DNA from 2 places in the Thermosporothrix sp. COM3 genome. Region 2 is predicted to be linked to the other one. Evidence: riboswitches for the same ligand, from Rfam matches in the RefSeq annotation. Region 2 holds a riboswitch; the other holds the start of a gene.
What was found. A riboswitch is a leader RNA that binds a small molecule or an ion and turns the genes downstream of it on or off. The one in region 2 is predicted to bind cobalamin.
Positions count from the first base shown of each region.

Region 1: linked by a shared signal. The riboswitch ahead of metE (5-methyltetrahydropteroyltriglutamate--homocysteine S-methyltransferase) and the one ahead of KTH_RS03465 (ABC transporter substrate-binding protein) in region 2 are both predicted to bind cobalamin.

Region 1 is NZ_AP019376.1:4,774,706-4,790,378, forward strand. Features, by position in the region: gene KTH_RS20225 (D-alanine--D-alanine ligase) at 1-1,000, shown strand, start outside; gene KTH_RS20230 (dipeptide epimerase) at 1,071-2,147, shown strand; gene KTH_RS20235 (sulfurtransferase) at 2,359-3,201, shown strand; gene KTH_RS20240 (anti-sigma factor family protein) at 3,242-3,577, opposite strand; gene KTH_RS20245 (RNA polymerase sigma factor) at 3,567-4,208, opposite strand; gene KTH_RS20250 (hypothetical protein) at 4,291-4,485, opposite strand; gene amaP (alkaline shock response membrane anchor protein AmaP) at 4,501-5,079, opposite strand; gene KTH_RS20260 (hypothetical protein) at 5,095-5,478, opposite strand; gene KTH_RS20265 (Asp23/Gls24 family envelope stress response protein) at 5,552-6,034, opposite strand; cobalamin riboswitch at 6,332-6,470, shown strand; gene metE (5-methyltetrahydropteroyltriglutamate--homocysteine S-methyltransferase) at 6,630-8,942, shown strand; gene KTH_RS20275 (uroporphyrinogen decarboxylase/cobalamine-independent methonine synthase family protein) at 8,939-9,937, shown strand; gene KTH_RS20280 (hypothetical protein) at 10,016-10,246, opposite strand; gene KTH_RS20285 (acyl-CoA carboxylase subunit beta) at 10,628-12,211, shown strand; gene mce (methylmalonyl-CoA epimerase) at 12,266-12,679, opposite strand; gene KTH_RS20295 (DUF402 domain-containing protein) at 12,699-13,256, opposite strand; gene KTH_RS20300 (adenylate/guanylate cyclase domain-containing protein) at 13,588-15,673, shown strand, end outside.
Region 2 is NZ_AP019376.1:791,174-806,846, forward strand. Features, by position in the region: gene KTH_RS03400 (ABC transporter substrate-binding protein) at 1-996, shown strand, start outside; gene KTH_RS03405 (carbohydrate ABC transporter permease) at 1,095-2,093, shown strand; gene KTH_RS03410 (carbohydrate ABC transporter permease) at 2,116-2,994, shown strand; gene KTH_RS03415 (S53 family peptidase) at 3,281-5,023, shown strand; gene KTH_RS03420 (TetR/AcrR family transcriptional regulator) at 5,192-5,776, shown strand; gene KTH_RS03425 (amino acid deaminase/aldolase) at 5,790-6,992, shown strand; gene KTH_RS03430 (D-arabinono-1,4-lactone oxidase) at 7,016-8,314, shown strand; gene KTH_RS03435 (class I SAM-dependent methyltransferase) at 8,345-9,127, opposite strand; gene KTH_RS03440 (enoyl-CoA hydratase/isomerase family protein) at 9,322-10,095, opposite strand; gene KTH_RS03445 (phenylacetate--CoA ligase family protein) at 10,092-11,414, opposite strand; gene cobC (alpha-ribazole phosphatase) at 11,720-12,367, shown strand; gene cobS (adenosylcobinamide-GDP ribazoletransferase) at 12,364-13,134, shown strand; gene cobU (bifunctional adenosylcobinamide kinase/adenosylcobinamide-phosphate guanylyltransferase) at 13,153-13,758, shown strand; cobalamin riboswitch at 13,776-13,984, shown strand; gene KTH_RS03465 (ABC transporter substrate-binding protein) at 14,129-15,121, shown strand; gene cobO (cob(I)yrinic acid a,c-diamide adenosyltransferase) at 15,183-15,673, shown strand, end outside.

The DNA.
Region 1 (15,673 bases), 4.0 Mb from region 2:
TATTGTGCCAATTGGCATCACAAAAGAAGGGGCCTGGGTTCGGGGTGCCGATCCTACCAAATTACTGGAAGCGGGAACGCCGGTCGCACTCCCCGAGAGCTCCGCAGAAGGCACCACCCACGCCGTCGCGCTTTCCGGTGATCCCACGCTCCAGAGCCTGATAGCGACCGAGGAGGAAGATCAGAGCGCGATTGATGTTATCTTCCCCGTCACACACGGCACCTTCGGCGAGGATGGAGCACTCCAGGGACTCCTTGAGATGGCGAATGTTGCCTATGTGGGCTGCGGCGTCCTGGGTTCTGCCCTGGGCATGGATAAGGAAAAGATGAAGCTGATCTTCCAACAGGTCGGGCTTCCCGTCGGGCCCTTCACAGTCTTCCGTCGCAATGAATGGGAGCGTGCCCCTGAAACCATTCTGGACAAAATCGAGCAGGAACTTGGCTATCCCACCTTTGTCAAGCCGGCAAACCTGGGATCCAGCGTCGGCATCAACAAGGCCCATAATCGTGAGGAGCTGATCCACGCGATCAAGGTCGCCGCTGAATATGACCGCAAGATTGTTGTTGAGAAGGGCATTAACTGCCGCGAATTTGAGTGCGCCGTTCTGGGCAACGACGAGCCGATTGTCTCGGTGGTAGGTGAGGTGATCCCGAGCAACGAGTTCTATGACTATCGCGCTAAATACATCGACAACAAATCACAGATTGTCATCCCGGCTGATATCCCACAGGAGACCGCCGAGCAGATCCGCAAAATGGCGATTCAGGCGTTTATCGCGCTGGACCTCAGCGGCCTCTCACGCATTGATTTCTTCCTGAATAAGGATACAGGTGAGGTTCTGATTAACGAGGTCAATACGCTGCCCGGCTTTACGCAGGTCAGTATGTATGCCATGCTCTGGGAAGCAAGCGGTATTCCCTATCCGGAGCTGATCGATCGGCTGATTGAGCTTGCCCTTGAGCGCCATGAGGATCGCCAGCGCAATCGCACCAGCCTGTAAAAGCATCCCCCACAGTACGAACACGTATCCATAGTTTTCTTTCAGCGCCGAAAGAGAAAAGGTGAAACAGATGACGTCGCGCACTCTCATTACATCGGTAGCGGTCGAACCATTAAATATCCCGCTGCTGGAGCCGTTTATCATTGCGACTGGAAGCGTCAACGCCGCCCGAAACGTTCTGATTACGGTCACGCTGGCAGATGGCAGTGTAGGTTATGGCGAAAGTTCTCCCTTTCCGCCAAGCACAGGAGAATCACAGGAGACGGCGCTTGCTACAGCCCGGGCTTGCGCCGAATTGATTCAGGGCGAAGACGCCGCAAACTGGCGTCCCCTGGCCAAACGAGTGCGCAGCCTGTTCTATGCGCAGGCAAGTGTGTGTGCCGCAATCGAGATGGCTGTGCTTGATGCCCTGACACGCTCGCATCAGATCCCGCTCTATACCTTCTTCGGGGGGGCATCTTCTTCCATCGAAACGGATATGAGCATTCCCATCGTTACACCCGAGCATGCATATGATCTGGCTCAAGATGCTGTTTCTCGGGGTATGCGCGTTATCAAAATCAAGATAGGCGGAGATCTACGCGAAGATGTGGACCGCGTGGAATCGGTTCGTGCGGCAGCACCCAACGCAGCTATTATCCTTGACGCCAATCAGGGCTATACCCCCAATGAAGCGCTGCTCTGTCTGGAAGCGCTGGACGAACGCGACATCCGCCCTATTCTGCTGGAACAACCGGTACACAAGGAAGATTTTGAGGGCCTGCGGTTTGTCACCCAACATACTACGGTGCCGGTTGCGGCTGATGAGAGTGCGTATAGCGCGGCGGCAGTTGCCCGCCTGATTAGCATGGGCGCAGTCAATGTGATCAATATCAAGCTGATGAAAACCGGGCTCATTGAATCGCTCGATATCGTGGCTCTTTGCCGGGCAACCAACACCGCCTTGATGGTCGGTGCAATGATCGATTCTCGACTTGCGATCAGCGCGGCGGCGCATCTGGTAGCCGGAGTCGGAGGCTTCCGCTATATCGATCTGGATACTCCAATGTTGATGGCAGAAGATCCCTTTATTGGTGGCTATGAGCAATCTGGAGCCCGCTATGACCTCAGTACCATCACAAGCGGTCTTGGCATAGAACGCCGTTAGCCCGAGTTTCTCCTATCCACTCTGGAAGAGAGTTTGCTTTCTTCCAGAGTTTTTTTTGCGCCTTCCATCCATCCATATGGAATTTTCCATACTCTCTAAAATTCATCCCTGTAAAAGGTTGACATTCGCCCCATTCTCTGACTATACTTAGCTAGAAGGTTATTTAGTTGATCTACTTAGTCAACAATAGGCTAAAGGAGAAGATACAGAGATGGCAGAGTATGCTCATCCAGAAGTTCTGGTCAATGTCCAGTGGGTTGCTGATAATCTACAGAACCCGAAGGTCCGTCTGATTGAGGCCGACGAAGACGTCTTGCTCTACGATATCGGGCACATTCCCGGCGCAGTCAAGCTTGACTGGAATGTCGACGTACAGAATCCGTTAAGCCGCGACTTCATTGACAAAGAAGGCTTCGAGAAGCTGCTGAGCAAGTGGGGCATCACGAACGACACCACAATCGTTCTCTATGGCGATAAGAATAACTGGTATGCCACCTATGCCTTCTGGCTCTTTAAGCTCTATGGGCATAAGGATCTCCGCATTCTGAACGGCGGACGCGCGGCCTGGGAAGCGGCTGGACAGCCCTACACCAAAGATGTGCCAACCTATCAGGAGACAAACTATCAGGCACAGCCCGCGAACGAGGGTATTCGTGCGTTCCGCGACCAGATTTTTGAGCGTCTGGGAGATCCCGGTCTCGCGCTTGTTGACGTCCGCTCTCCACAGGAATACAGTGGCGAACTTCTCCATATGGTGAACTATCCTCAAGAGGGAGCACAGCGTGCAGGTCATATCCCGGGTGCGAAGAATATTCCCTGGGCAACTGGCGCACGCGAGGACGGAACCTTCAAATCAGCAGACGAACTTCGGAAGCTCTATGAGGAAAAAGGGATCACGCCTGACAAAGATGTCATCACGTATTGCCGCATAGGTGAACGCGCTGCATACTCCTGGTTCATCTTGACACAGCTCCTCGGCTACCAGAACGTCCGTAACTACGACGGCTCCTGGACCGAGTGGGGTAGCCTTGTACGCTCACCCATCGAGCGTTAATCCTTTGGCATTGGGGGTAGGAGCAACCGGGGAAGTGCTCCTACCTTTTTTTCTGTACAGCGCTCCTCTCCTCTGATGACACCTGCTCTTTACCTGCCAGAGGTACCAGTTCCTCAAACCCCTCTTGCACCAACCTGTCACTCCTTCGCTGCTTTAAGAGCTCCATCAGGCGGCTCTCAAAATCGGGAAGGGGCACGGCCTCTCCCGGCTTCGACCGAAAGAGGAGCAGCAATGAGCGGGCTTGCCTCGCTGCCAGATACTCCTGTTGATACTCGGAGCAATGGACAAGCACCGCTTCCACAGCCTCACGCTGCTCTACTGGTAGATCATCCTCAATGAGTGCGAGCAGCTGCATCCGTACCTCTTTACAGTTCATAGCTATTCCTTTTTTCTTGCTCTTGCTCAACGTACAGTTCAAAGTAGATCCGCCCACAGGGCTGTTGCATGAACAGGCGTTGAAATGCCAGCCGGGCGCGGTGAACTCGCATCTTTGCGGCGCTCAGACTGGTTCCCAGTAAGCGAGCAACTTCTTTATACTCCAGCCCCTCAACATCACGCAGAATGAGCGCCCGTGCCTGCTCTCGCTTCAACTGACTCAAGACATGTTGAATGCAGCTTCGCAACTCAGCACTTATCACCTGCTCATCTGGTTCTGGTATACTGGCCGCCTGTTGATCAAGCGCATTGACGCTCTCCCCTTCCGTCTCGGGGTGGGGATGTCGCTTACACCGTTCCAGAGCGTCAAGCGCTGCATTCATCGCCACTCGATACATCCATCCGGTAAACGCGCCCTGCTGATCAAGCGAGTGAAGATGATAATATAATTTAATGAATACCTCCTGTGTGACATCTTCTGCCTCCTCCACATTGCGGACAAGCCGATAAACCAGCAGATAGATTCTCGGCTTATACCGCTGGACCAGCACTTCAAAGCTCTGCGTTGAATCGGGCAATTCACGTTGACAACGGCTCACAAGTTCTTCATCGGAGAGGTTATTTTTGCTCACAGACTTCTTCCTGCTTCTCCCTGAACCACAGTGCACTCTACTTTCAGCTTAGCGACCCTCTCCAAGAATCCTTAACCTGTGGTCACACCTCACGCCGTCGTCCCTGTAAATCGCTCCAGACATCGGCCAGATTCACCTTGCCTTCCGCGACACCCCCAATCAACCAGCCGATCACACCAAGAATCAACGTTAACACCGCGGGCCAGAAGCCAAGCCACATCCAGACAACCCCCAGGCCAAAACCGAACAGAAGTCCTGCTGTTCTTCCTGACATCATTTCCTCCTTTCCAGATTACCGTACTCGTTTTCGCTGGGTATGTTCCAATGAAGCAAGCTGTGTCGAGACACGCACCTCAGAGACAGGGAGCCCGAGATTATTCTGTAAGGCGGTGTGTACCTGTTCCTGCAAGGTACGGGCTACATCTGGCGCTACCACATCGGGAGCAACCGCCGCCCGCACCCACACGCGCAACCCTTTATCTCCCTTCTCCACGTCCTCACGAACCTCACGCACTCCCGGCACACTCCCAGCCACTCGCCCGACCAGCTCATCAATACTGTTCCGTGCGACCGAGACCGTACCCAGGCCATCACGTCGAATGACAAACTCACCCGCTCTGCGTCCCGGTAACAACTCAATCCCCAGAAACACCAATCCTAAACCAAGCGCTACAATACTGCTGATAAGTGCTGTCGTGCGCCCGGGCCCGCTGCTCATGCCTATCGAGCTCCATAAGCCATGTAAGAAACCACCAGGGCTGAGCTGTGCAGGTGAAACCAGCCCGCCCAGGATCAGCAGTGCCAGGATACCAAACACGATAGCCAGAATGCTTAAAATGAGTAGCACTATCCGGTTAAATACATTTCTCATAGCTCTCCTCCATGCTCAGGCAACATCATCAAAGGCCACATCTATTTGAGCGAGGGTAGCGGTACCTGCTACCCGACTCGCAGCCTGATGCGCTACCTTCCTAACAGCGTCAGCCAGTTGTAGCAGATATGCGCTCCCGATTGGCTGCTGTATGAACGCTTGCTGTAGTGCGGCTTCTGTCAGCACCACATGGATCTCTGCTGTAAAAACCTCGGGAGCGCTCTGCTGTACCACAACCCCGGTGATACGTTCACCAGGGCCATAGGTTGCCGCCTGCACAAAGCGCCCTGGCCCCAGAGATGCGAACTCGGGCATCTGTACAACCGCCCGGGCAATCTCCCGAGCAAAGCGAACCTCAGCAGACGGTGCCCCGATCTCGCTAGAATGAAGCTGTGTCATCCCCCCTCCTTCCACAGAAAGTGAGACAACAGGAGGAGCATTCTTCTATAAGAGATGTCCCCCTGTTGCCATACTATTGGACACGAGGTTCTGGTTGCTCTTTCTGCTTACGCTCATCTTCAGGGAAGTAGAGATCAGCCACCGAGATATTCACCTCTTTGACGGTGAGTCCGGTCATGGAGCCGACACGGTTGATAATGTTCTGCCGCACAGCATCGGCTACCTGCCGAATGCTCACACCATACTCAACAATCATATTCACATCAACCGCCGCCTCTTGCTGTCCCACTTCCACACTGACACCCTGAGAGCGCGTATCGCCACCAGTCATGCGCGTTGCCAGTTGACCGATTGCGGCCCCTGTTCCACCCGGAACCAGTGCATGAACGCCCTGTACCTCACGTGCGGCAATACCCGCGATCTTCGCAACCACACCATCAGCAATTGAGGTCTTTCCCTGTTGTGAATACGTTTCGGTCGCACGGGGAATCGTTGCCACACCCGTACGCGCTGCTTCTTGCTGATTCTGGACGTTTTTTCCACCCTGAGTTGTCATACGTTTCCCTTTCCTTGTTGCACTCAAGCTTGAATTTTCACCCATTCTCCGCGTAGCAACACAGCCATTTCCTCGGAAAAGAAGAGTTGAGCTGTTCTTGCCACTATGCTATTAAAGAGACGACAAAGAAAGCAAAAAGTCACACAGAAAAAGCACAGCCAACAGCACTCTACAGAGAATCGCTCAGACAAAATTTCCATTGTTTCGGGAATCATGACTCATTTTTCAGTGGAAAAATATGCGCCACTTGACGGCCAGAATCTGAATATGGTAGCATACATTTATAGCGCAGAAAACGAATATAGCGCATCTACGGGGCTATGCTGTCGTGGCATAGCTGAAATATGGGGAAAATCCGGTGCAAATCCGGTGCTGTCGCGCAACGGTAAGGGAACCACTCCCGAGCCCGAATGCCCACCCGTACGAACCGTCGAGCAACCCTTCGCGTCAAAGGGGAAGACATCAGGAGCACATCACGCTCTGCAAGTTCTTTGATCTTGCGCCTGTTCCCCCGCCGGATCAGGCTTTTTTCTTGCTCTCTGTCTTCACGCTGGAAGGGATTGTTATTCTTCAGGACAAGAGAGGACACAATCCAATGGTACTCGCAACAAACCTCGGTTACCCTCGCATCGGGGCCCAACGCCAGTTAAAAAAGGCGCTGGAAGCCTTCTGGTCCGGGAAAATCACTGCGACAGAGCTACAATCCAGAGCGACCGAACTACGCAAACAGCACTGGCAGCTTCAGCATACACTCGGTCTGAATCATGTTCCCGCAAATGATTTCTCCCTCTACGATCATATCCTTGATACAATCGCGCTGGTCGGGGCTATTCCCGAACGCTATGCCTGGTCCGGCACGATGGTTGACCTCTCCACCTATTTTATGATGGCACGCGGCACAAAAGCCGTAACAGCCGGGGACACAGCGCTTCCAGCAATGGAGATGACCAAGTGGTTTGATACCAATTATCACTACATCGTGCCCGAATTAACCCCGGATCAGCGCTTCTCACTCTCCTCAACCAAGCCGCTTGATGAGTTTCTGGAAGCGAAGGCCCTCGGCATTTACGCCCGCCCGGTATTACCCGGCCCGCTTACCTTTTTGCTCCTGAGCAAATCACATACAGGAACACTTCATCTCCCCTCATTGCTGGAACGGCTACTACCGGTCTATGAAGAGCTACTTCAGCAGTTAGCCGCAGCAGGTGTAGAGTGGGTTCAGCTTGATGAGCCATGTCTTGTCCTTCGCCTTGATGATGAGATAAGAAAGCTGTACCATGCTATCTATACCCGTTTGAGCAAAGCCAGCCCGCGCATCCTTCTGGCCACCTACTTTGGTCCCCTGCACGAGAATCTTCAAACCGCGCTTAACCTCCCGGTAGCTGCGCTGCATCTTGATCTGGTCCGCGCCCCTGAGCAATTGCAGCAGGCCCTCACAGATATTCCCTCAACACTCTCGCTCTCACTCGGGCTGGTCGATGGACGCAATATCTGGCGCACCGACCTTGATCGCGCTCTGCAATACGCCGAGCGGGCTGTACAGGCGCTTGGATCAGATAGGGTCATGCTTGCTCCCTCCTGTTCGCTGCTGCATGTGCCGATGGATCTGGAACAGGAGCCCGATATAGATGCAGAGATTCGCCCCTGGTTGGCCTTCGCCCGGCAAAAGGTGGAAGAGCTGGTTGTGCTTACCCGAGCCCTGAACGAGGGACGCCCCGCCGTTGAAACAGAGCTCGCAACCAGTCGAGAAGCCATCCAACAGCGTCGCGCGTCTTCTCGTGTCTCCAATCCAGCCGTTGCCCGCAGGGTTGCCACCGCACTGCAACAATCGGCCCAGCGCACATCTCCATTCGCGGTGCGCAAAGCCAAACAGCAGGAACGGCTCCAGCTTCCTCTGTTGCCAACAACTACTATCGGCTCTTTTCCACAGACCAGCGAAGTACGCGCGGCACGGCAGGCGCATAAAAAGGGCAAGCTCAACACACAGGATTATGAGACATTCCTGCGCCATCAGATCGAGGAAACGATCCGGTTTCAGGAGGATATCGGGATAGATGTCCTGGTTCATGGCGAGTTTGAGCGCACCGATATGGTCGAGTATTTTGGAGAACACCTGCAAGGGATCCTGATTACCGCCAACGCCTGGGTACAGAGCTACGGTTCACGGTGTGTCCGTCCCCCGATCATTTATGGCGATGTGGTACATACCAGCCCCATTACTGTTCGCTGGATCACTTATGCTCAGGCGCTGACGGAGAAACCACTGAAAGCCATTCTGACCGGCCCGGTCACTATGCTACAGTGGTCGTTTGTGCGCGACGATCAGCCTCGCGCTGAAACCTGCTATCAGCTTGCCCTCGCGATTCGAGACGAGGTACAGGCGCTTGAGGAGGCGGGTATTCAAATCATTCAAATCGATGAGCCAGCGCTACGCGAGGGAACGCCACTACGGGTAGAGGAACGCGAGCGCTACTTTGAATGGGCAATTCATAGCTTCCGGCTGGCCTCGACCGGCGTCAAAGACGAGACGCAGATTCATAGCCACATGTGCTATTCCGAGTTCAATGATATTCTGGATGCCATTGCCAGCATGGATGTTGATGTTCTCTCCATTGAAGCCTCACGCTCTCAGCTTGAGTTACTCAACGCATTTGCTACCTGTCGCTACCTGAATGACATTGGACCCGGCATCTATGACATTCACTCACCTCGTGTGCCAGAGCAAAAAGAGCTTGACGAAACACTTCAAGCAATCTTACAGGTCTTACCTGCCCACCAGCTCTGGGTGAATCCAGACTGCGGCCTCAAAACGCGCCGCTGGGAAGAGGTGCGCCCATCCCTGACCCGAATGGTAGAGGCAGCCCGGCGCTTCCGGCACACCTCACAGCAGAAAGAGAAACAGGGGTGAACCAACAACCGTTCTTCCCGAATGGCGCGGTTACGGGAGTCGGGAGCCTGCCCCTTACCGACTCCCGGGCGGCAGTTCAGTTCGTGGCCGAATACAGTCCGGAGCTTCCTTTCTGGCCGCAATTGCCGCAACGCTCATCTCAGGAGATGCAGCTTGAACAGGCAGTAGGAGAGGCGCTTTCTCTGATCGAGCCGCGCGACGGAACGTACGGCTATCGTATCAAAGCAGGGAAGCGAACTGCCTTGCTGCGCTTTCTGGCAGGTGGTCCAGCAACCCTCACAGAACAAAATGCCAGCGGCTTCTTTGCATTTGAGACGGGATGGTTTGCCGGGCTCTTTCCCCGGGCCAAAGCGGTAAAAGGACAGATGGTCGGCCCCCTCACGCTCGCCAGTTGCCTTTTCGACGGTGAAACACCGCTCATTGCCGACCCGGAGGCTGCCGGATTGCTTACACGCTACCTGGCGCGGCTGGCTCTCTGGCAGATTCGTCGTCTGCAACGGTATCAGCGTCCAACGCTCCTGGTTGTAGACGAACCGTGTCTGGCCCTGGGCGCATCCCATCTGCCTCTGCTTCAGTGGCTTCTTGAGCGTATACATGCAACCGGAGCGCTGGCGGGAGTCCATTGCTGTGCTCAGCTTGTTGATTATGCCCTGCTGACACGGCTTCACGCTGATCTGATCTCGTTTGACGCCTATCGCGATCTGGAAACCTTTGCAGCCGATCTTAGCACACAGGAGTTTATACGAGGCGGGGGAATCGTAGCCTATGGGCTGCTTCCAACAGTCACGACACCGCACAAGCTGGATATCTCGACACTTTTTATGCGCTGGCTCCTGACCCAACAACCAGGTCAGCATATCATCCCGAGCCTCAGACACACCATATTTACCGCGACCTGTGGCCTGGGTCTCCTACCGCTTGAAGCTGTACAAGAACATTTTGCACAGGCACAACAGCTCTCACAGCTTGCCCATGAAGCCTGTTCCGGAGAGTAGTCCTGCCGGAGAGCAGAAAAAAGAGCGGGAACCTTCACTCTTCCCGCTCTACATAATGGGATCTATCAGAAGGGTCTCTTATTGCTTCTCCTTTTTGAGCTTACGCACTGCTTCACGCATTTCTTCTTTTGCCTGCTCAGGAGAAATCTTCTCAACATCAGCAAGCTCATCCTCTTCACCCTGAGAGGATTTTGCTCCCTGCCCTTCTTTTCGGACGCGCTCAGCAGCTTGTTTCATTTCTTTTCTGGCCTGCTCAGGGGATATGGACTCTACCCCTTCCAGCTCATCATGTTCTTTCTCTTTCCCCATAAAAAGTCTCCTTCTCTGATAGCAAGAAACAGGTTCTTTTTCAGCGGCCTCCGGGGCTACTCCAACACTCATTCTCAAACGAGAAGAAGGTTTCCCATTCTGTATGGCTCTCAGCCCCGGGACCACGCGCCACATAAACGCAAATGAGTCACCGCTAAAACTGCCTGTTCCATCCTCAAAACAGGTTCTTGATTCTACTCTCAAACACGTTCCTTTCAGGAGAAGGGTAACAGGAGAGCGCTTCCGCTCAGGCGCTTTTATCACCAGAAACTGAACTGTTCAGGGTAGCGAGCGTGAAAGAACGCGATGTGGTATAGTGGGTGCGTAGCCTATTTCTACAAAAGAACTCAGAGTACAAGCAATCAATGGAGATTCCTCACAATGACCACAAGTGAACGTAGTGCCCAGGATACAACCCATATTAAGAGCACCGCTGAGAAGCTGTCAGAGCTGCAAGAGCTCAAAGCACAGTCAAAACTCGGTGGTGGTCAGAAACGCATTGATGCACAGCATAAGAAAGGCAAGCTAACAGCCCGCGAACGCATTGATCTGCTCCTGGACCCTGGTACATTCAATGAACTTGATATGTTTGTCACCAACCGTACCAGCTTTGATGGTCAGACCATCTATGGCGATGGCGTTGTAACGGGCTATGGTCAAGTTGATGGACGCCTTGTCTACGTCTTCTCGCAGGACTTCACCGTCTACGGCGGCTCCCTCGCAGAGGCACATGCAGAGAAGATCTGTAAGGTGCTGGATCTGGCAATGAAGAACGGGGCTCCAGTCATCGGTTTGAATGACTCAGGTGGCGCTCGAATTCAGGAAGGTGTGGTCAGCCTCGGCGGCTACGCTGATATCTTTCTGCGCAATACGCTGGCATCCGGTGTTATTCCCCAGATTTCGGCGATCATGGGACCCTGTGCCGGAGGAGCCGTCTACTCACCTGCCATCACAGACTTTATCTTTATGGTCGAAAACACCAGCTATATGTTTGTGACCGGGCCAAATGTTGTCAAAACCGTGACGCATGAGGATGTTACCTTTGAGCAACTGGGTGGAGCGCGCGTCCATAGCTCGACCAGTGGTGTTTCACACTTCGCCTGCCCGAGTGAGCCCGAATGTATTCGGATGATTCGGCAATTACTCAGCTATCTTCCACTGAACAACATGGAAGATCCGCCACGAATCACGCCGAACGACTCTCCGACTCGCGTGGAAGAGGCGCTTGATTCGATCATTCCCGACAATCCCAACAAGCCCTATGATATGAAAACGATCATTCGACATATTGTTGATGACGGCGAGTTCTTCGAGGTCCAGGAACATTTCGCTCAGAATATCCTCATCGGCTTTGCCCGCCTGAATGGACGCTCCGTCGGTATCGTGGCGCAACAGCCACGCTCTCTCGCTGGTGTCCTGGATATCAATGCATCCGATAAGGCGGCACGCTTTGTCCGCTTCTGTGACTGCTTTAATATCCCGATTGTGACCTTTGTCGATGTCCCGGGATTCCTGCCTGGGATCGCTCAGGAGCATGGCGGCATTATCCGGCATGGGGCAAAGCTGTTGTATGCCTACTGTGAGGCAACCGTTCCCAAAATCACCGTGATTACGCGCAAAGCCTATGGCGGCGCGTATGACGTGATGAGCAGTAAGCATGTACGTGGAGATATCAATTACGCCTGGCCGACCGCCGAAATCGCCGTGATGGGGGCTGAACCTGCGGTCAATGTTCTCTTCAAGGATGAAATCGAAAAGGCAGCCGATCCAGATCAGCGCCGCAAAGAGCTGGTTGAAGAATACATGGCAAAGTATTCAAACCCATATATAGCAGCCGCCCGGGGCTACGTAGATGAGGTTATTGAGCCACACAACACCCGTATTAAGCTCATCAATGCGCTGGAAATGCTCAAGAATAAACGGGATACCAACCCGCCAAAGAAACACGGTAATATTCCGCTCTAGTCCAAACTCAAAGCGCAAAGAACAGAGGAAAGGGGAGTAATACTCCCCTTTTCGTTACGCTTTTTCCAGTAATTCCAGCAAGACGCCGTTCGCGCCCTTTGGATGAATAAAGATAGCCCGCCCCTCGGCCGCGATACGGGGCTGTTCATCCAGGACTGGCACGCCTTGATCCTTCATTTCGGTAAGGGCTGCCTCGATATTCTCAACTTCCAGACAGATATGATGCAGTCCTTCGCCTCTCTTCTCAAGGAACCTGTTCAGGCTGGCATTCTCGGCAGTCGGCTCTATCAGCTCAATTTCGCTGCCAGCAGGTCCCCCTAGAGGCAGAAAAGCGATCCGAACCTGCTCACTCGGTACTTCTTTGACCTCGCTCGGTTCGATGCCCAGTGTATCACGATAAAAGCATAGCGCCTGCTCAATGTCCCGCACAATAATCGCAACATGATCGATCCGCTTTGGCTTTGCCATGTACGGCACCTACCTATCACTAATGCCCACAACGCAAGGGTTGCGAGGGAATATCCTGTAACAGATGTGGAACCAGTGTAAACACGCTAGAGCGCCGATGTACTGCTTGCGTCAACACATCAAGGGCCATCAGAGCACCGATGCGTGTTTCCTCGTCATAGTGTAGCATCTCGGCGGCCTGCTCAAACTCCGCCTGAGTCAGTACCTCATAGGAGAAATCAGGCTTCACCAGCATACTCAAATCCAGATCGGTATAAGAAAGGCGCTCAAGACCAATGGTGGCAGGCTGGATAATAGTCGCATATGTATGGATTAATGCAAGTCCATCATAGAAAGCACTCAGCATATACCAGCGTTCGGGCCAGAAGAATTGCAGACTATGATAGCGTAAGGGACGGGTCCCGGTTGCCCAGTTCATCGGCGTACCAGCGGGAACCCATACACGTACCAGATCCTGCGCATGCTCATTCAACTGTTCATCGCCAAGCAGAGCATCAGCATCCACTCTGCTTCCTCGCCATGAACCACGTATCACCTTTTCATAACTACGACACTCTACCAAAAAGTCTTGTCGCATGATTTTCTCCTTCCGTTGCCCCATAGTACGTAATCAGGAGAAAATCGTCAAGCACAAAAGGTAATTTCTCCCACCTTTTCTCCTGCCGTTCGAGCCCAACAAAAAAAGTGAACTACTTCTCATCAACATACTCATCATCATCCTTTATTTCAAACACAGCAGTGACGAAGAATCGGCTTCATTTCTATGAACGGCCACTCCGCTCATTTTTCGAGCGAGAGAGGCAAGAAGCACAGAGAAGCAGAGCAATATTAACAGGCATCCGTTCGGTGTTGTACAATAATGCAAACGTATAGTCAGCAATCCACCAGTAAAAGACAGGTTCTTATAGATGCGTTGTCCCAATTGTCAGACCTTGAACCCGGCGCAGGCGAAATTTTGTCTTGAGTGCGGCAATCGACTCTTAATCTGTCCGAATTGCGGTACCGCCAATCTTCCCTATGCGAAATTCTGTATGGAATGTGGCACCAGACTCCAGCCAATTGCCGCGGCGCCGGCAGCGACAGGCGCTACCACAGCGCCAATGCCCATCATCACAAGCACCACCAGAACGGAACCACAGGCCCTTCTCCTACCACCAGAAGAGCGGCGTGTGGTGACAATCATGTTTGCCGATATTATCGATTCAACCCGGCTAGGTGATCGGCTTGACCCTGAAGAGCTACGCGCCATTTTAACCGGATACTTCAACCTGATCGCCGAACAGGTGCGCAAACATGAGGGCACGATTGAAAAATATATTGGAGATGCCGTGATGGTCATTTTCGGCGCTCCTATCGCGCATGAAGACGATCCAGACCGTGCCATTCGGACCGCGCTTGACATTCAGGATGCACTCCAACACTTCAATGAACAACGGCTAGCCCTTGATCCAAACGCCAGAAGCCTGCAAATTCGTATCGGCATCAATACCGGAGAGGTGGCTATTCCGAGCACTACCACTCATCAGAGACAGGATTTTCTGGTAACGGGTGATGCGGTCAACGTTGCATCCCGGCTACAGACTGCCGCCGCTCCAGATACGATTCTGGTAGGAGAAAGAACCTATCTCACAACACGCGACGTCTTTCGATTTCGTCCTATCGCGCCACTGCATCTGAAAGGGAAACCCGAACCGATCAATGCCTATGCCGTTGAAGGAGTCATAGATCAAGCCGCGCTTGAGATCACCCAACATCCACGCGGCATCCCGGGCAAGCAGGTGCGGATGGTCGGGCGGGCCCTGGAACTGACCCTGCTCCATGCAAACTATGCCCGCGTCCTGGCCGAGCGACATCCGCATCTCATCACGATTCTTGGGTCGCCCGGCATTGGCAAATCCCGGCTGGTCCGCGAGTTTATTGCCCGCGAACAGGAAAAAGTGAAGACCGCCTCTTCTCAGGGCTTACCGATTTCTCCACTGGTCCTTGAAGGGCGCTGCCCTCCCTACGGAGAAGAAATTACCTATCGGCCCCTTATCGAAATCATGCGCGGCCTGCTTAAAGCCAAAGAGAACGAGGATATTCAATCGCTGAAGGCTCGTTTTTGCGACTTTGTGCAGGATATCTTCACACGCACCTACCGTAAGGAGCCAACCGAGGAGATTGTTGATACAATCTTTCGTAGTCTTGGCCGGGGCCGAGAACACCTCCAAACAGTATCGAGCAGAGAGAAGAGCAAGAGTGAGCTTTCGAGCGTTCATAGCACGAAACAAAGCGGGGTACAGAGCACTCTTTCTCGGGCATGGCGCACATTTCTTGAAGCCCTGGCGGAGCTGCAACCCCTGATTATTGTGGTTGATGACCTGCAATGGGCCGATGAAGCTCTGCTTGAATTGCTTGAATATCTGACAGATCGCATTACCGATGTTCCCATTCTCTTTCTCTGTCCAGCGCGTCCGGATCTATTCGAGCGGCGCCCCGATTGGGGTGGTGGACGGCGCAATTTCACCACGATCGAGCTTGAGTCGCTCTCAAAGGACGAGACCAACGAGCTGATAGACGCGCATTTAAATAATCGGGAACTGCCCGAAGTTCTGCGTACATCCATTCTTTCTCGAGCTGAGGGGAATCCCTTCTTCGTCGAGGAGATCATTCGCATGCTGATCGATCAGCACATTCTTATTCATGAGCAAAATGGACAGCAAAACACCGAAAGCTGGCATATCGGGAATATCCATGATCCACTGCTTGGCGAGCTTCCAACACTCGGAGAGCAGCCCGAGGATGCCCTGATCTCAACACACTATGTCCTACCACTCCCGCATATCCCGGATACCATTCAGGGGGTGCTGGTAGCGCGTGTGGACCTGTTGAACCCGATTGAGAAGCTTGTTCTTCAGCATGCGGCTGTTATCGGGCGTACATTCTGGCTTGCGGCATTGCGTGAACTTGCTCCTGAGATCAGTATCAACGCTATACTCGAAGCGCTTGACTCAC
Region 2 (15,673 bases):
GTTCAGCTCTATGTGCATAACAGCATTTTCAAAGATGCTGGCCTGACCAACCCCGATGGTTCGGTGAAGCTGCCCAAAACCTGGGACGATGTGACGCATGCTGCAGAGGCGATTGTCAAGAAGAGCGGTGGTAAGGTCTACGGTCTTGGCTTCGGGAACAACGGCTTTGACTTCATTCCCTGGTGGGCCGATGTCTTCCTGTATGGCGCGGGCTCCCCGGGTGCAAGCAACGGCCTGGATTACCGCACCGGCAAGTACGTCTATAGCTCCGACCGCAACTATGAGGACTTCCTGAGCCTCTTCCTTGAGTGGAAGAAGCGCGGCTACATCTACCCGAGCTCTCTGAGTATCTCCGACGAGATCTCCCGTGTGCATTTCACGCAGGGCAAGTTCGGTATGATTGTCGGCGGCGTCTGGAACCAGGGCGGTTGGGACAAGCAGAAGTTCACCGACTACTCCCTGACAACGCTTATCTCGCCGACTGAGACACCGAAGGGCTATTTCTATCATACTCCTGGCAATATTGATGACAGCATCCAGATCAGTATCTCGAACAAGACCAAGCATCCCGACGAAGCCTGGGCCTGGTTTGAGTGGATCTACAGCCCCGAGGCCGGTCAGCGCTGGGTTGAGATGCGCGAGGGTGTCTCGATTTACCCCGAGAACAACAAGAAAGAGAACGTCAAAGATCCACGCTTTGGCCAGTTCATTGAACTCACCAAACTCACCATCCCTGGTCCGAACCCGTCTGTCCGCAATCCGGCCTGTTCATCAGTAACGATGGACCCGGTGAAGCCGAACTTTGGTGAGACCTGTACCGGCCTCTATACCGGTCAGCTTGGTAATGTCAAAACCGCCCTCTCGGAGCTTGAGGACAAGATGAATCAGGAGTTCGCGAAGGCAATCAAACGCGCTCAGGATCAGGGCCTCAAGGTCAGCGAAAAGGACTATGTCTTCTCAGATTGGGATATCACAAAACCATACTACATGAAGTAGTAGCGCGTTTGTGAGATATGCTGTTCGGTACGCCTGCCCAGCTCTTCGGGCAGCGTACCACCTCGATATGAGAGAGAGGACATTGAAATACTATGGGCATGGCTAGCATTATGGCAAAGCAGAAGGAGCAACGCAAACACCGGGCAAAAGCGGAAGGCAGTCTCTGGCACAAGATTCGCTCAAATCCCTGGTCCTATGTCTATGTTGCGCCGATGTTCATTCTGCTGATGGTCTTCAGCGTCTATCCGATTATCGCGTCAATCATCTACACATTCTATCGCTGGAATGGGATTGGTGACCCCTCCGACTTTGTAGGGCTTGAGAACTTCCAGAAGGTTATTACTGATCCCCTGTTCTGGCAGGCGTTTCGCAACACCTTCATCTACATGCTGGTGCTGGTCCCGATTCAGTTGACGATTGCGCTGGCGCTGGCGCTCGTGTTGAATAATCCGAAACTCCGTTTCTCGACGGTCTATCGTGCGCTGTTTTTTATCCCGGCGGTCACCTCTCCGGCCATTATCGGTGTAGTGATGCAGTTGCTGGTCAGTAACGGCGGCGGCATGTTCAGTCAATGGCTGGTTGAGCACCATATCACGAAAGAGCCGATTGACTGGCTTGGTGATCCGCATTTTGCCCTCTGGATCGTGATTATTGTCGGTATCTGGAATACGCTTGGCTATAACCTGGTGTACTTCCTGGCTGGTTTGCAGACGATCCCGACAGAACTATATGAGGCGGCGCGTATCGATGGCGCGAATAGCGTGAACCGCTTCCTCTATGTGACGGTTCCGCAGTTGCGCTCGGTTGGTCTGGTTATTCTCTTTATGGCGATTCTGGGAAGCTTGCAGGTCTTCGATATGGTACAGGTGCTGACCGGTGGCGGCCCGTTCTATGCGACCGAGGTAGTGAGTACCTATATCTATCGTCTGGCCTTTGGCGGCGGTCTCTCGGTGGGTATGTCGGTACAGCCGAATGTTGGCTTTGCTTCGGCGGCCTCGTTCTTCTACGGCGTTATCCTGATGGGTCTGACGCTGATTCAGATGGCTTCGATCGGTTCGATTGCCAAAAAGCGTGAAGCGGCTCGACAGGAAGCATAAAGAGAAAGGGTGAAGCAAGAGTATGGCTGTATCTGTCTCGACCTCTCGCATGAGCGGGGCGAAGAAGGCAAAAATTTCAAGGACAATCAATGCGATCATCACGCATGCAGTGCTGATTATTAGCGGTCTGGTCTGGATCTACCCATTTATCTGGACGGTCGCGAACTCGCTGAAGACGCCTGAAGATTTTATCAGCAATAGCCTGAACCTGATCCCATCAAGTCCCCAGTGGTCAAACTACACTCAGGCCTGGGAGGAGGCTTCGTTTGGTCAGTTCTTCATGAACACGGCCATTATTACGATAACGAGTGTCTTCTTTACCGTGATTATTACCGCAATGGCGGGCTTTGTGCTGGCGCGAACGTCCTTCCCGGGCAAGAAGCTCATCCTGGGAATCATCGCTGTGACGTTCTTCCTGCCGCATGGCTATACTATCATCCCGATTTTTGATGTGGTCCAGCGTCTGGGGCTGCTGAACACATTGACCGGCATCATTCTGGTGCAGACGGCTGGTGGTATGATCTTCAACACCTTTCTGTTTATGGGCTACTTCTCGACGCTTGACCGCGAGCTCGAATATGCTGCCCGGGTCGATGGGGCAAACTTCCATCAGCTCTTCTGGCGAGTCATGTTTCCGCTGGCGCGTCCAATGATCGCGACGGTTGGCCTCTTTGCCTTCGTGAGCTCCTGGAATAGCTTCCTGATTCCGCTGGTCTTTACGCTTGGTGTTCCCGAGTTGCGCACGCTGGCGGTTGGCCTCTACGCCTTCATCGGTGAGGCCTCGACGGACTGGACGCTGCTGTGTGCGGCTTCGGTGATCGCTTTGCTTCCGATCATTCTGGTCTTTGTTGTGGCGCAGAAACAGATTATTAATGCGGTGGCCGGTGCGGTAAAGTCGTAGTGGCTGTTTGGGAGGAAGAAAGAGGGCGTCGGGCTGCTCCTCTTCCTCTCAAGCTGCGTCTTCCCCTCTCCCTTCCTCCGGGAAAAAGCAAACGTCTGGTCGTCCATACTGGAGAGAGCGCTTCTACTTGCCGCGTCTCTCTGGTAGAGATTCCTCAAAGTGTTAACTATTTGACAGTTCTTCTCACTTATGGTCGAGTATAGTAACATTGTTGATCGTGCTGTGATGGAGAAAAAGGAGGTGGTAGGGTCCACAATGAGCTTTTATTCAAGGAGGAAGAGTTTCGATGTCTTATAAAGCCAGCTTCTGGCGCTGGTCCCTCAGTTCGCTGCTGCTGCTTTTGCTGCTGTTGACCGCCTGTGGTGGCGAGAGCAATCAGGCGCAGCCGACACCCACGCAGAATCCTGCGCTGGAACGCGTGCCATATGATCTGGGTCTGCCCGATGAAGCAAAGAAAGCGCCGTCCGTCGGCGATGTTCCCGGTGATACGCAACTAAAACTGAATATTACCTTTAAAACAGATGATAAGGTTATTCAAGATATTACTGGAAAAGATGGTAAAATAAAAGATGGCGACCAGATAGATATATCAAAAAAAGCGAATGAGCTTGGCATCACCGATCAGGAATATGAGCAGATCAAGCAGTTCTTCGGCGTTCAGGATGCAAAGTTGAAACTTGGTAAGCTCCATACCTACCTGACCGTTGAGGCGAAGGCCGCTTCCATTGCCTCGCTGCTTCAGACGAAACTGGTCTATAAGGAGCTGAATGGGCGCAAGTTCTACATGCCGGAAAAAGATCCGATGCTGCCGAAATTCGTCTTTGAGCGGATTGTCTCTGTGACTGGCCTCGAAACGTACAGCCAGGCCCCGCAGAAAAGTCTCTCGCTTACCCCGCTGACCGCCCGTCAGCCGCAGCTCGATTGTAAGGCGAAAGATGACTGGGTGACGCCGCAGGAAGTGGCGAAGGCCTATGGCTTTGACCATCTCTATGACAAGGGCTGGACTGGTAAGGGTATGACGATTCTGCTGCCCGAATTTGAGACCTATGATAAAGAGGCGGTGGAACGGTACGGGCAATGTGTTGGCTATAAAGGCAAGATCGATGTGGTCAATGTCGGGTTACCGCCCATTGAGGTTGGTGGTGAAGCCACGCTGGATATTGAGATGATTCAGGGTCTGGCACCCGAAGCGAATATTGTGGTTTATCAGGCGATCAATACCCCCTTCAGCATGGAATGGGTGCTGAACCAGATTCTTGATGACTATGCGGACGCCAAAAAGCCAGCGGTCATCAGCTTGAGTTGGGGCAATGCCGAGCATGATAAGGCGACGAGCTCGGTGAGGGCGGTGGCTGAGTCGATCAAGCTGCTGACACAGGCCCGCTATATGACTGTCTTTGTGGCAAGTGGCGACTGTGGCGCGTATGGTGGTGGGGTCTATAAAGAGCTTGCGGTTGACTTCCCATCCTCGGTCCCCTGGTCGGTTGGTGTGGGCGGCACGAAGCTTTCGACCGGGCTGCTTGGTCGCATGAATGAAGCGGTCTGGTCCGATGGCTCCAATACCTCCGAGTGTAAGAATACCTGGGGCTCGGGCGGTGGTGTCAGCACGCTCTTCAAGCGCCCCGAGTGGCAGAAGGGCGATGGCGTGCAGAATGAATACTCCAATGGTAACCGTCAGGTTCCTGATGTATCCGCAGTCGCGATTGACCTGCCGATCATCTTTCAGGGGGCCTGGTACAGTGTTGGAGGCACCAGTGCTGCTACCCCGATCTGGGCAACCGGGTTCTCCCTGCTCAATCAGGGCCTGATCGCAGAGACGGGCTACTACTACTATGGGCCGGATACCTTCTACAAGGCCTCGGAGAATCGCGGCCTGCTGACCAATCCCTTCTTCGATGTGAAGGAAGGCGATAACCTCTACTATAAAGCGGGCGCGGGCTGGGACTATCCCACCGGGCTTGGCACGCCGAACTATCTGGATCTATACCTGATCCTCAAGGGTACGATTCAGGAAGAAAGCCAGAGCTGAGCGCAACAGGAGCAGGTGACGACGAGTCGCTTGCTCCTGTTTATTTGGTTGCTCAGGGAGCGTATCCTATCAGAAAAGTGCTTGATAGGGATATAGCATGGTTGACGGGCAGCATTTTGGATGGTATAGTTTATTCATTCGGTTGAATAATTTTTTTGAGGAAGCATTGTGAGCAGGCATGAGGCAAGGCGTAATGAGATACTGGTAGCGGCGCTTGCGGTGCTGGCTCGCGAGGGAATAGCCGAGACAACAACTCGCAAGATAGCCGCGGAAGCGAACGTGAATCAGGCGATGTTGCGCTACTATTTTGGCAGTAAGGATGAGCTGTTGTTTGCTGTGCTTCGCGAGCTGATGCGCAGGACACAGGACATCGTGCGGCAGGCGGCGCAGGGCCATACCTCCTGGCGGGATGTCATCGCCAACGGCCTGCGCGCCTTCTGGGAGCACGTTGAGCGTGAGCCCGAGCTACAGATTATGCAGTATGAGTTGACCCTGTATGCCTTGCGGCACACGGACTCTGCCTGGCTGGCGCAACAGCAATACAGCGGCTACAGCCGGGTAGTTGAGGAGGCGCTGCGCGACTATATCGCGCCTGATACCTGTTCTCTCTCGTTTTCCGAACTGGCGCGTTTTATTATTGGTGGCCTGGATGGCCTGATCTTGCAATTTATCAGCGATCGCGATCCGGCCCGGGCTCGGCGCGACCTTGAGCATCTGATTACGGCGGTGATTGCGCTTGCTGAGAGCAGGTGAGGAGGGAATCTTCATGCGGGAGCGTCCTCTGACACGGAGCTATGCCTATTATCGCGAGATCTTTCAGGGGCAGCGGATGCCGTTCGCCTTTGTTGACCTTGATCTGTTCGACCGGAATGTACGTACGGCGTTGCGACGCGCTCGCGGCAAGCAGGTACGCATTGGAACCAAGTCGGTACGCTCGGTGGCGTTGCTGCGGCGGCTGCTTGAGCAGGGGTGTCAGGGATGCCTCTGCTTTACGGCGCGTGAGGCGGCTTATCTGGCCTCACAGGGCTTTGATGATCTGGTGATCGCCTATCCGGTCTGGCATCGCGACGATATCGCCGAGGTGGCGCAGGCGGTGAAGGGGGGAGCGCGAATCACGCTGATGGTTGATAGCGTTGAGCATGTGCGGCAGGCGGCCTCAGTGGCTGAGCAACAGGAAACACAGTTATCACTCTGCCTCGATCTGGATATGTCCTCTTCGTTTCCCGGCCTGCATTTTGGAAGCTGGCGCTCTCCCTTGCGCACACCCGAGCAGGTGCGTCCGGTGCTGGATGCGATCAAGAACGCGCCTACCGTGACGCTTGACGGCGTGATGGGCTATGAGGCGCAGATTGCGGGCGTGGGTGACGCAACTCCCGGGCAGGCGCTCAAGAATGCGCTGATTCGCACGCTCAAGCAGCGCTCGATTGCGGAAGTCGCTCGCAGGCGCCAGGAGCTTGTCAGTTTTGTCGAGGGCTACTATGGGCGACCGCTACGCTTTGTCAATGGCGGTGGCACCGGCAGCATTGAGACAACCTGTGCCGAGGAGTGTGTGACCGAAGTGACGGTCGGTTCGGCCTTCTATGCGCCTGCGCTCTTCGACGCCTTCCACTCGTTTCGCTATCTTCCGGCTGCCGGCTACGCGATCGAGATTGTGCGGCGGCCTGCACCCACGCTCTATACCTGCCTGGGAGGCGGCTATGTGGCCTCTGGCGCGGTTGGAGCCGACAAGTGGCCGCGACCTTATTTACCACGTGGAGCCCGTTTCGATAGCCTTGAGGGAGCAGGGGAGGTCCAGACACCGATCTTCTATAAAGGTCCGCTGCCGCTTCGGCTCGGTGACCCGATCTTTCTCCGGCACGCGAAGGCCGGGGAGCTCTGCGAGCGCTTTACCCATCTCCTGCTGGTCAGCGAGGGCCAGATTGTTGAGACCGTGACAACCTATCGTGGCGACGGTCAAAATTTCTTATAGTTTTCCCTTATGAAGGAGCGATTATGGAACAACGCTGGAGCAACTGGTCAGGTTCGGTACGCTGTTCGCCAAAGCAGGTGTTGCGCCCGGAGAGTATTTCCCAACTGGTGCAGATGGTCAAAGAGCACGCAGCGGAAGGACGCTGTATGCGCGTTGTCGGGACAGGGCACTCGTTCACGCCGCTGGTACAAACGGACGATATATTGATCTCGCTGGACGGCTTGCAGGGAATCGAGCAGGTTGACCGTGAACGTGGGACCGTTACCGTGCTTGCTGGCACAAAGCTCAAGCGGCTTGGCGAGGCGCTGTATGCGCATGGACTGGCACAGGAAAATCTGGGCGATATCGATGTGCAAAGTATTTCTGGCGCGATCAGTACCGGGACGCATGGCACCGGGATCGCTTTTGGCACCATCGCTACTCAGGTTGTCGGCCTGACACTGATCACGGCTGCGGGAGAGTTGCTTGAGTGCTCCGAGGAGCAGAATCCCGAGTTATTGAAGGCGGCTCAGGTTTCGCTTGGCATGCTTGGTATTATCGTGAAGGTGACGCTGCGTGTGGTTCCGGCCAGGCGCCTGCACTACGTCAGCCGCAAGATCAGCCTGGACGAATGCCTTGAGAGCATCGACCGCCTCAAGCAAGAGAACAGCCACTTTGAGTTCTACTGGTTCCCCTACACAAAGTGGGTTCAGATCAAGCTGATGAACGAGACCCAGGAGCAGGTGAATGCCGGGAGTATCTGGGCAACAGTCAGCCAGTTGGTGCTGGAGAACGGGCTTTTCTGGCTGCTATCCGAAGCCTGTCGTCTGGTGCCGCTCCTCTGCCCGCTGGTGAGCACAATTTCAGCGTTCGGCGTGCCCGATATTAACGAGGTGAATCACAGCCATCGTGCCTTTGCCACACCGCGTCTGGTGCGCTTTCAGGAGATGGAATACAATTTGCCCGCCGAGCATATGAAGACTGCGCTTGAGGAGATTCGAGACTGTATCAATCAACATCGATTCGCGGTCCATTTTCCCATTGAGTGCCGCTTTGTGCGGGGAGACGATATCTGGCTGAGCCCGGCCTATCAGCGAGATTCGGCCTATATCGCCATTCACATGTATCGCGGTATGGAGTACAAGCCTTATTTCCGCCATATCGAGGAGATCTTCAAGCGCTACAACGGGCGTCCGCACTGGGGCAAGCATCATACTCGGACTGCCGAGCAGTTGAGCGAGCTCTACCCGCGCTGGAACGACTTCCGCAGGGTGCGTGAAGAGCTTGACCCACAGGGCCTGTTCTTGAATTCTTATCTGCGTGAGCTGTTCTATGGGAATTGAGGGATATGGAAGACATATCCCCCAACCCTGTTATGCAGTGGGTTTGCGCGCCTTCACAAAGAAGCGGTGACTGTGCGAAACAATAGAGCCCTCGCGCTGAATGCGCCCATGCAGCTCAAGTAACCGCTCGAAGTATCGTTCAACGGAGAAGTCGGGAATCTGCCACTCGATCACCTTCAAGTAGAAGACGAGCGCGCCGACGTCGTAGAAGCGTGTCACCGGGTAAGCCTCCTGCTGTGTCAGGATCTCGAATCCGGCCTCCTGTAGCTCCTTGACGGCGGTCTCGCAGTTCCAGCCCGCATATTTGGGCTCAGGTGCGCCAAGCATACGATTGAGCTCGATATTGTCGTTTCCGCCGACCTGTTGAGTGACGAAGAGGCCGCCCGGTTTGAGCACGCGCCAGAGCTCACGCGGGTCGAATGCGCCGTGCCGATTGATGACCAGCTCGAAGCGCTGATCCTCGACCGGAAGCGCCCGGTTCTCGTCGTCCTGCACCGCATACACCCGGACGTTGAGCGGCTCCAGGCGGGCTCGCGCTATCTCGATGTTTGGCGGGTAGCCCTCGGTTGCGCAGGTATCGGGTGGGAATGGCTGAAGTGAGGCCAGTAGCTCACCGCCGCCGGTGTCCATATCCAGTAGCGAATGAACGTGCGGCAAGAGTGCTTTTACCTCCTCTCGATACTCCCAGGGGAGGGGCTGTTCATCGTCAGTCATGCGCCCGTTCAGGTGCGAGAAATCCCACCCCGAAAACGGATAGTTGTATTCGTTAACCAGAGAGCGGTAGAACGCTTCGTCTTTCTGTGATCGTGTCATGCTTTTACCTCCTCAAAAACTATTTCGACGCCAGCAGTGAAATTAGTCGAGGAGGCCCGCGAATCAGGTTTTATTGCGGGTGTGCCTGTTTGCTGAATTGCATCTTCTTCCTATTCTCACTTTCTATCGTTAGATGAGCATACACCGATTGTTGCGCCCTGTCAACTGAACAGGTCTTCTGTGTGACGTCCGGGCTATTTCTTGCGGAATGCCTCCCTTGCTCGATATTCTGCCATCAGTTCGGCATGCTCGGGTGATTGCAGACACTCCTGCTGTGCCTGTAGAAACTCCTCGGTCAGCGTGGCGATGTCGTTTTCAAAGGCCAGATCGATCTGACGCTTGGTGTGGTGCAGGGCTGTGAAGGGGAGGGAAAGGAGCTCTTCAGCCAGCGCGTTTGTCTGCTCTTCGAGCTTCTCGGGTGGCGCGACCTCGTGGATTATTCCGAGCCGTTGGCCTTCGGTAGCACTGAAACGACGGCCGAGCAGGCAGAGCCATTTTGCCTGACTGCTGCCGATCAAGCGAGCGAGCCGCATCGGACCAAGTGCTGCCACCACGCCCTCACGAACCGCCGGAATACTCAGCACCGCGTCCTCGGCGGCAATGCGCAGGTCGCAGGCGAGAGCAAGTTGCAAGCCACCACCCAGGCAATAACCATGAATCGAGGCGATTGAGATGGCATTGAGCGCGGAGAGCGCCGTCATGCCACGTTCCCAGGTGTCGAACCACTCCAGCGGCAGATTTCCATGTGCCAGTTCTTTTGTATCCAGACCGCTACAAAAGGAGCGCCCTTTCCCGCTGACAATAACGACCTGTACGTCTGGTTGCCGCTGCAAATAATCGGTAACGGTGACCAGGTCCTTGACCCAGGCCCAGTTTGCCGCGTTATGCACTTCCGGGCGATTCAGATACAGGCGAGCAAGCGAGCCGCTGACAGCACAATACATTGTTGCCAGTTGCAGTGTCATCATTTTCCCCTTTCACGTTTGTCGATAATATGGGTTGTTTTGCCTTCGGAGCGGGGTAACGTGCCGTACCGATGGAGCTGTACCGAAAAATGAAGCCCTGATGCATTGAGCAGTAATGTGCCGATCGTTTCCTGTAGCTGTTGATGCGCGTCTGGAGAGGCGTCGGGGTCTGCAAGCTCAACCTCAACGGTGACGCTGTCGAGGCTCTGCTGACGCTCTATCACGATATAATAATAAGGAGAGAGCTCGGGAAGCGACATCAGAACGCGCTCTATTTCTGTCGGGTAGACGTTGATGCCCCGGAGAATCAACATATCGTCGGTTCGCCCTTTGATCTGGCTGATGCGCATGAGGGTGCGTCCGCAGGCACAAGGAGCGGTATGCAGGGAACAGATATCGCCTGTACGATAGCGCAAAAGTGGCATACCTTCTCGTGTCAACGTTGTCAGGACAAGTTCACCTTCCTGGCCCGGTGGAAGCGGGTCGCCATTGGCGGAAATGATTTCGGGGTAGAAGTGATCTTCAAAAACATGCAAAAAGCGCGTACCGCTCCGGCGAGCCTCGTCGCGACTCGCAGGACATTCGACCGCCACGCCGGGGCCGATGATCTCGCTCAAGCCATAGAGGTCGAAGCCGCTCAATCCGAGGCGACTTTCAATCTGCTGTCGTATGGCTTCTGTCCATGGCTCAGCGCCAAAAATGCCATAGCGCAGGCTGGTTGCTTCAATGCCCATTGCTGCCATTGTCTCGCCGATAACCAGCGCATATGAGGGGGTACAGCCGAGCGCGGTTGCCTGCAAATCATGCAGTAGCGTGACCTGGCGTCGGGTGTTGCCGGTCGAGGTTGGAACGACAGTCACTCCGAGCAGTTCGGCGCCGGAATGAATGCCGAGGCCGCCCGTGAACAGGCCGTAGTTATAGGCGTTTACCAGCAGGTCGCCGGGTTGAATACCCATACAGAGGAGCGAACGGGCAGAGACCTCGGACCAGAGCGAGAGATCATGCCGTGTGTAGCCAATGATCTTTGCTCTCCCCTTTGTTCCCGACGATGCCTGAATCCGAAGGAGCTCCTCACGCGGCACCGAGAGCAGGCCGAAGGGGTAGTGATCAAGCAAGTCGTCTCGGGTTGTGAAGGGGAGCGTGCTGAGTTCGTCGAGACTGGTCAGGGCGTCGGGGGTGATCTGTCGCTCTTCCAGTCTGGTACGATAGAAAGGAACATGCTCATAGACGCGCTTGAGTGTTGCCTTGAGCCGCTTGAATTGGAGATCGCGGCGTTCATCGGGGGAGAGAAAATCTTGTTGTAAGAGCGCTTCAAGCAACATAAAGAGAATCTCCTGTAAAAAGATGCGCTTGCGCCTTCTCAAAGGGTGCGAGCGGGGTTGGTCTCAAGAGCTCAACTGTATAGATTAAGTTTGTAGTATTTCACGCAATAATATCTTTTAAAAACAGTATACCTGTTTTTGGCAAAAAATGTTAATATGGAAATGAGGTACTTGCTTTTGAGAAGGCTCCCAATGCGGCCTGAACGTATTTTTCCCGGGACGAAAAAAGTCCTCTCTGTGCCATTCCGGGAGAAAGGGCGTATACTGTCACCACACTCTAGCATGACACCATAGAAGGGGAGTATATGACGGCAGTTGAATGGAAGACAAAGCGGCTCTGGCTGGTGCGGCATGGTGCGACGATCTGGAATGCGGAGCGCCGTTACTGTGGTTCCAGCGACATTCCGCTTTCGGAGGAAGGACAACAGCAGGCGCTCTGGCTCGGGCAACGCTTGCGCTCGGTCTCCTTCTCGACCATCTATTATAGTCCAACCGGGCGGGCACGAGCCACTGCTGAAGCGATTGCCAGTGCGCACCGGGAGCCGCTGCACCTGCATGTGGACGATCGCTGGCGCGAGATTGATTTTGGTCCCTGGGAGGGCCTGACCTATGCTGAGATCACGGCGCGCGATCCCGATTACCCGGGCTTTTTTAGCGTGCCTCAGCGCTATGTTCCTCCGGGGGCCGAGTCGCTGGAAGCGGTGGTGCAGCGGGTGCAAGAAGGCCTTGACGCGCTGGTGCGTGCGGATGAGGAGTCCTGCTTGCTTGTCGGGCATGGTGGCTCGTTGCGGTTGTTGCTTTGCTTGCTGCTGGATATGCCGCTTGAGCAGCAATGGCGTTTTCGACTTGATCCCGGGTCGCTGAGCGCGGTTGAGCTTTTCTATCAGGCCGAGACCAGACCTCAGGCGACCTTAATCTTACTGAATGAACAACAAAAGGTGGAGAATCCTTGATACATCTATTGCGCGAGCAATGGGGCGAGTTGCTTGGAGCTTTGCGCTTCCTGACGACGCTTCCCTTGCCGCATGAAAAAGAGACGAATGAATGGCGGCTGGGAGGCGGTTTCTTCCCGCTTGTCGGGCTGTTGCTTGGTGGCTGCCTGTCCATCCTCGCCTTGTTGCTTGGCTGGCGGCTCTCATATCTGCCTCTGACTGCACTTCTGATCGTGGCTGAGATCGTGCTGACTGGTGGGCTGCACCTTGACGGACTGATGGATAGCTGTGACGGCCTCTTCGGCGGGCATACACGTGAGCGTAGATTGGAAATCATGAAAGATAGCCGGGTGGGAAGTTTTGGCGTGCTTGGGGCGATCTGCGTGGTGCTGCTCAAATGGGCCTGCCTGACGGGCCTGCCCGTGACCCGCATGGTTCCCGCCCTGCTGATGACCCTGACTATGTCGCGTTGGATGATGCTGCTGGCGCTGTTTGCCTATCCTAATGCCCGACCTGAAGGCATGGGAGATGCCTTTCGCCAGCGTATCACGCGTGGAACACTGATTCTGGCGGGAGTGACGGCGCTGGCAGTAACGCTCATCGTGGGGTTCTTTCTTGGCCCGTGGGGCTTCCTGAAGGGGCTACAGGTTTTCTTGCTTGGCACTGGCTTTGCCTTTGTGCTTGGCTGGCCGTTTTATCGGATGATCGGTGGCCTGACCGGTGATAGCTATGGGGCCATTGTCGAGCTTGCCGAGGTGGCGCTACTGCTGCTGTTCCTCTGGCTATAGAAGAAGGAGAAGAGTGCTATGAGTGAGCCTGTCAAGCCGCCGCGCCTGATTCTGGTTCTTGGGGGAGCGCGGAGCGGCAAGAGTTCCTATGCCGAACTGCTCGCGGCACGGAGCGGGTGCCCGGTTGCCTATATCGCAACGGCGACCGCCGATGATAACGAGATGAGTGAGCGGATCAGACGGCATCAGGACGCGCGTCCAGCGGAGTGGGTGACCATTGAGGAGCCATACGATCTGGAGGCCGCGTTCCGGCGAGGCTGCGAGCGGGCCGATGTGGTGTTACTGGATTGCGTGACACTCTGGGTCTCGAACTGGCTCCTGCGCGATGGGAGGCTTGTCGAGGGGGAGCAGGCGACGGCTGAAGCGCTGTTCAATACAGAGATAGTGCAACAGGTTGACAAGCTGCTGCGGGCCTTTGCCGAGGCCGATGAAAGCAAGCGGCTGATCCTGGTCTCTAATGAAGTGGGGCTCGGGCTGGTGCCTCCCTATCCTATCGGGCGGGTGTATCGTGACACGCTCGGCAGGGTCAATATGCGGCTTGCGCGTGCCGCTGATGCGGTGTATCTGCTGGTCGCCGGGCTTCCTCTGGATGTCAGGCGTTTGCGTGCAGAGATGCCCTGGTGATAGAATAATCTGGATAATTGATATTTGCTTTGTCGGGTGGCCTGCAAGAAGCAGGCAGAATAGGGAAGCCGGTGTGAATCCGGCACAGACGCGCTACTGTGACTGGTGAGCGCCCCGTCCTCTCGTTGATGTGAGAGCAATGCCACTGAGCGAAAAGCTATGGGAAGGCAGACGGGGAGCGTTTGGAGCCAGAAGTCAGGAGACCTGCCCGAGAAAGGGAATGCTCACGATCCTTCGCGTCAAAGGGAGCGAACCGAGCGCATACCGATAGCTTGTGAAGGCAGAAGGTGCTTCACGGCTCACTTTACCTGTGCTCCAGAAGACGTGAGGTGACGGCGGGCGAAGGATTTTCAGTGGAGGGTTTCGTTTTATGTCTACCCGTCTCATCTCGTTCCGTATTTCTCTTCTTTTCCTGCTCACTCTCGTGCTGGCTGCCTGTGGCGGTGCTCAGCAGACAGTGGACAAGCCTGCTACCACGCCGACGGTGGCGGCAACGCCTGCGGTCGATGATCGCGGAACGCCGATTGTTTATCCTAAAACTGCACCACAGCGCATTATCTCGCTGACCGCGAATACCAGCGAAATGCTCGGTGCGCTTGGCTTGCAGGATAAAGTCGTTGCAGTCGATAACTATACTACCTACCCCAAAGAGCTGACTTCAAAGCCGCGCATCTCGGATGCAATGGGCAAGTACAACATCGAGCAGATTACAGCCCTCAAGCCTGATCTGGTGCTGTCTCATGGCGGAATAACTCATGAGGTTGATGATAAGCTGCGTGGTCTTGGCCTCAACGTGGTGGATCTCCCGGCAGTGGACTTCACAAAATCACTTGAGCAAATTCTGATTGTTGGCAAGCTGACGCACACCGAACAGAAGGCACAGGAGGTCTATGAGCAGGCCACAAAGGAGCGTCAGGACATCATTCAGAAGGTCGCAGGCACGGAGAAGCCAAAGGTGCTGCTTGAGGTGGATAACAGCACGGCGGGCAAGCCCTTTGTCTTCGGGAAGGGGTCTTTCGGTGATGAGATGCTGCGCGATGCGAATGCAATCAACATCTTTGCAGAGAATAACAGCAACGGCGGCTATCCTCAGGTGACCGATGAAGCGATTATTCGCGCAAACCCGGCGTATATTATTCTGACCGAGGACCCGAAATATGGTGGTGATCCCTCGCTCGTCTATAAGCGCCCGAACTGGGGAGGCATTCAGGCTGTGAAGGAGAAGCAGGTCTATCATGTGAACGTGAATATCACGCAGCATGCCGGGCCGCGTCTGGTGCAGGGTCTGCGCTGTATTGCTCAGATTGTCCATCCTGATAAGTTTACCGAGAAGCTTCCGCAGTATTGTTCGGACACGATCTAAGCTCGCTGGCAGGGAAGGCGCGTTCTTCCCTGCATTTCTTTTCTTGAAGGGAGTGAAGCGCATGAACGAAGAAGTGCGTGCACAGCAGCGAGAGCGCTATAAAGAGGAACTCAAGCAGAGCAAATCGGCAATCAAGAAGGGGCTGGTGATCGTCAATACCGGCAATGGCAAGGGCAAGACGACGGCGGCTCTCGGGCAGGTGTTTCGGGCCTGGGGACAGGGCATGCGCGTCTGTATCCTGCAATTTATCAAGGCCAGCACGGCGAACTGGGGCGAAGAGAAGGCCGCGCATCGTCTGGGCATCGAGGTTCACCCTCTGGGCAGTGGCTTCACCTGGCTCTCAAAGGATATCGAGAAAGATAAGCGGCTGGCTCGCGAGGGATGGGAACTCTGCAAGCAGAAGATCCTGTCTGGCGCTTATGACCTGATCGTGCTTGACGAGATGACCTACGTGCTGACCTATGGATGGATTTCCTGGGAAGAGGTGCGCGAGATCTTTGACCGACGTCCCGAAGGGCTGCACCTGATCGTCACCGGACGCGATGCGCTGCC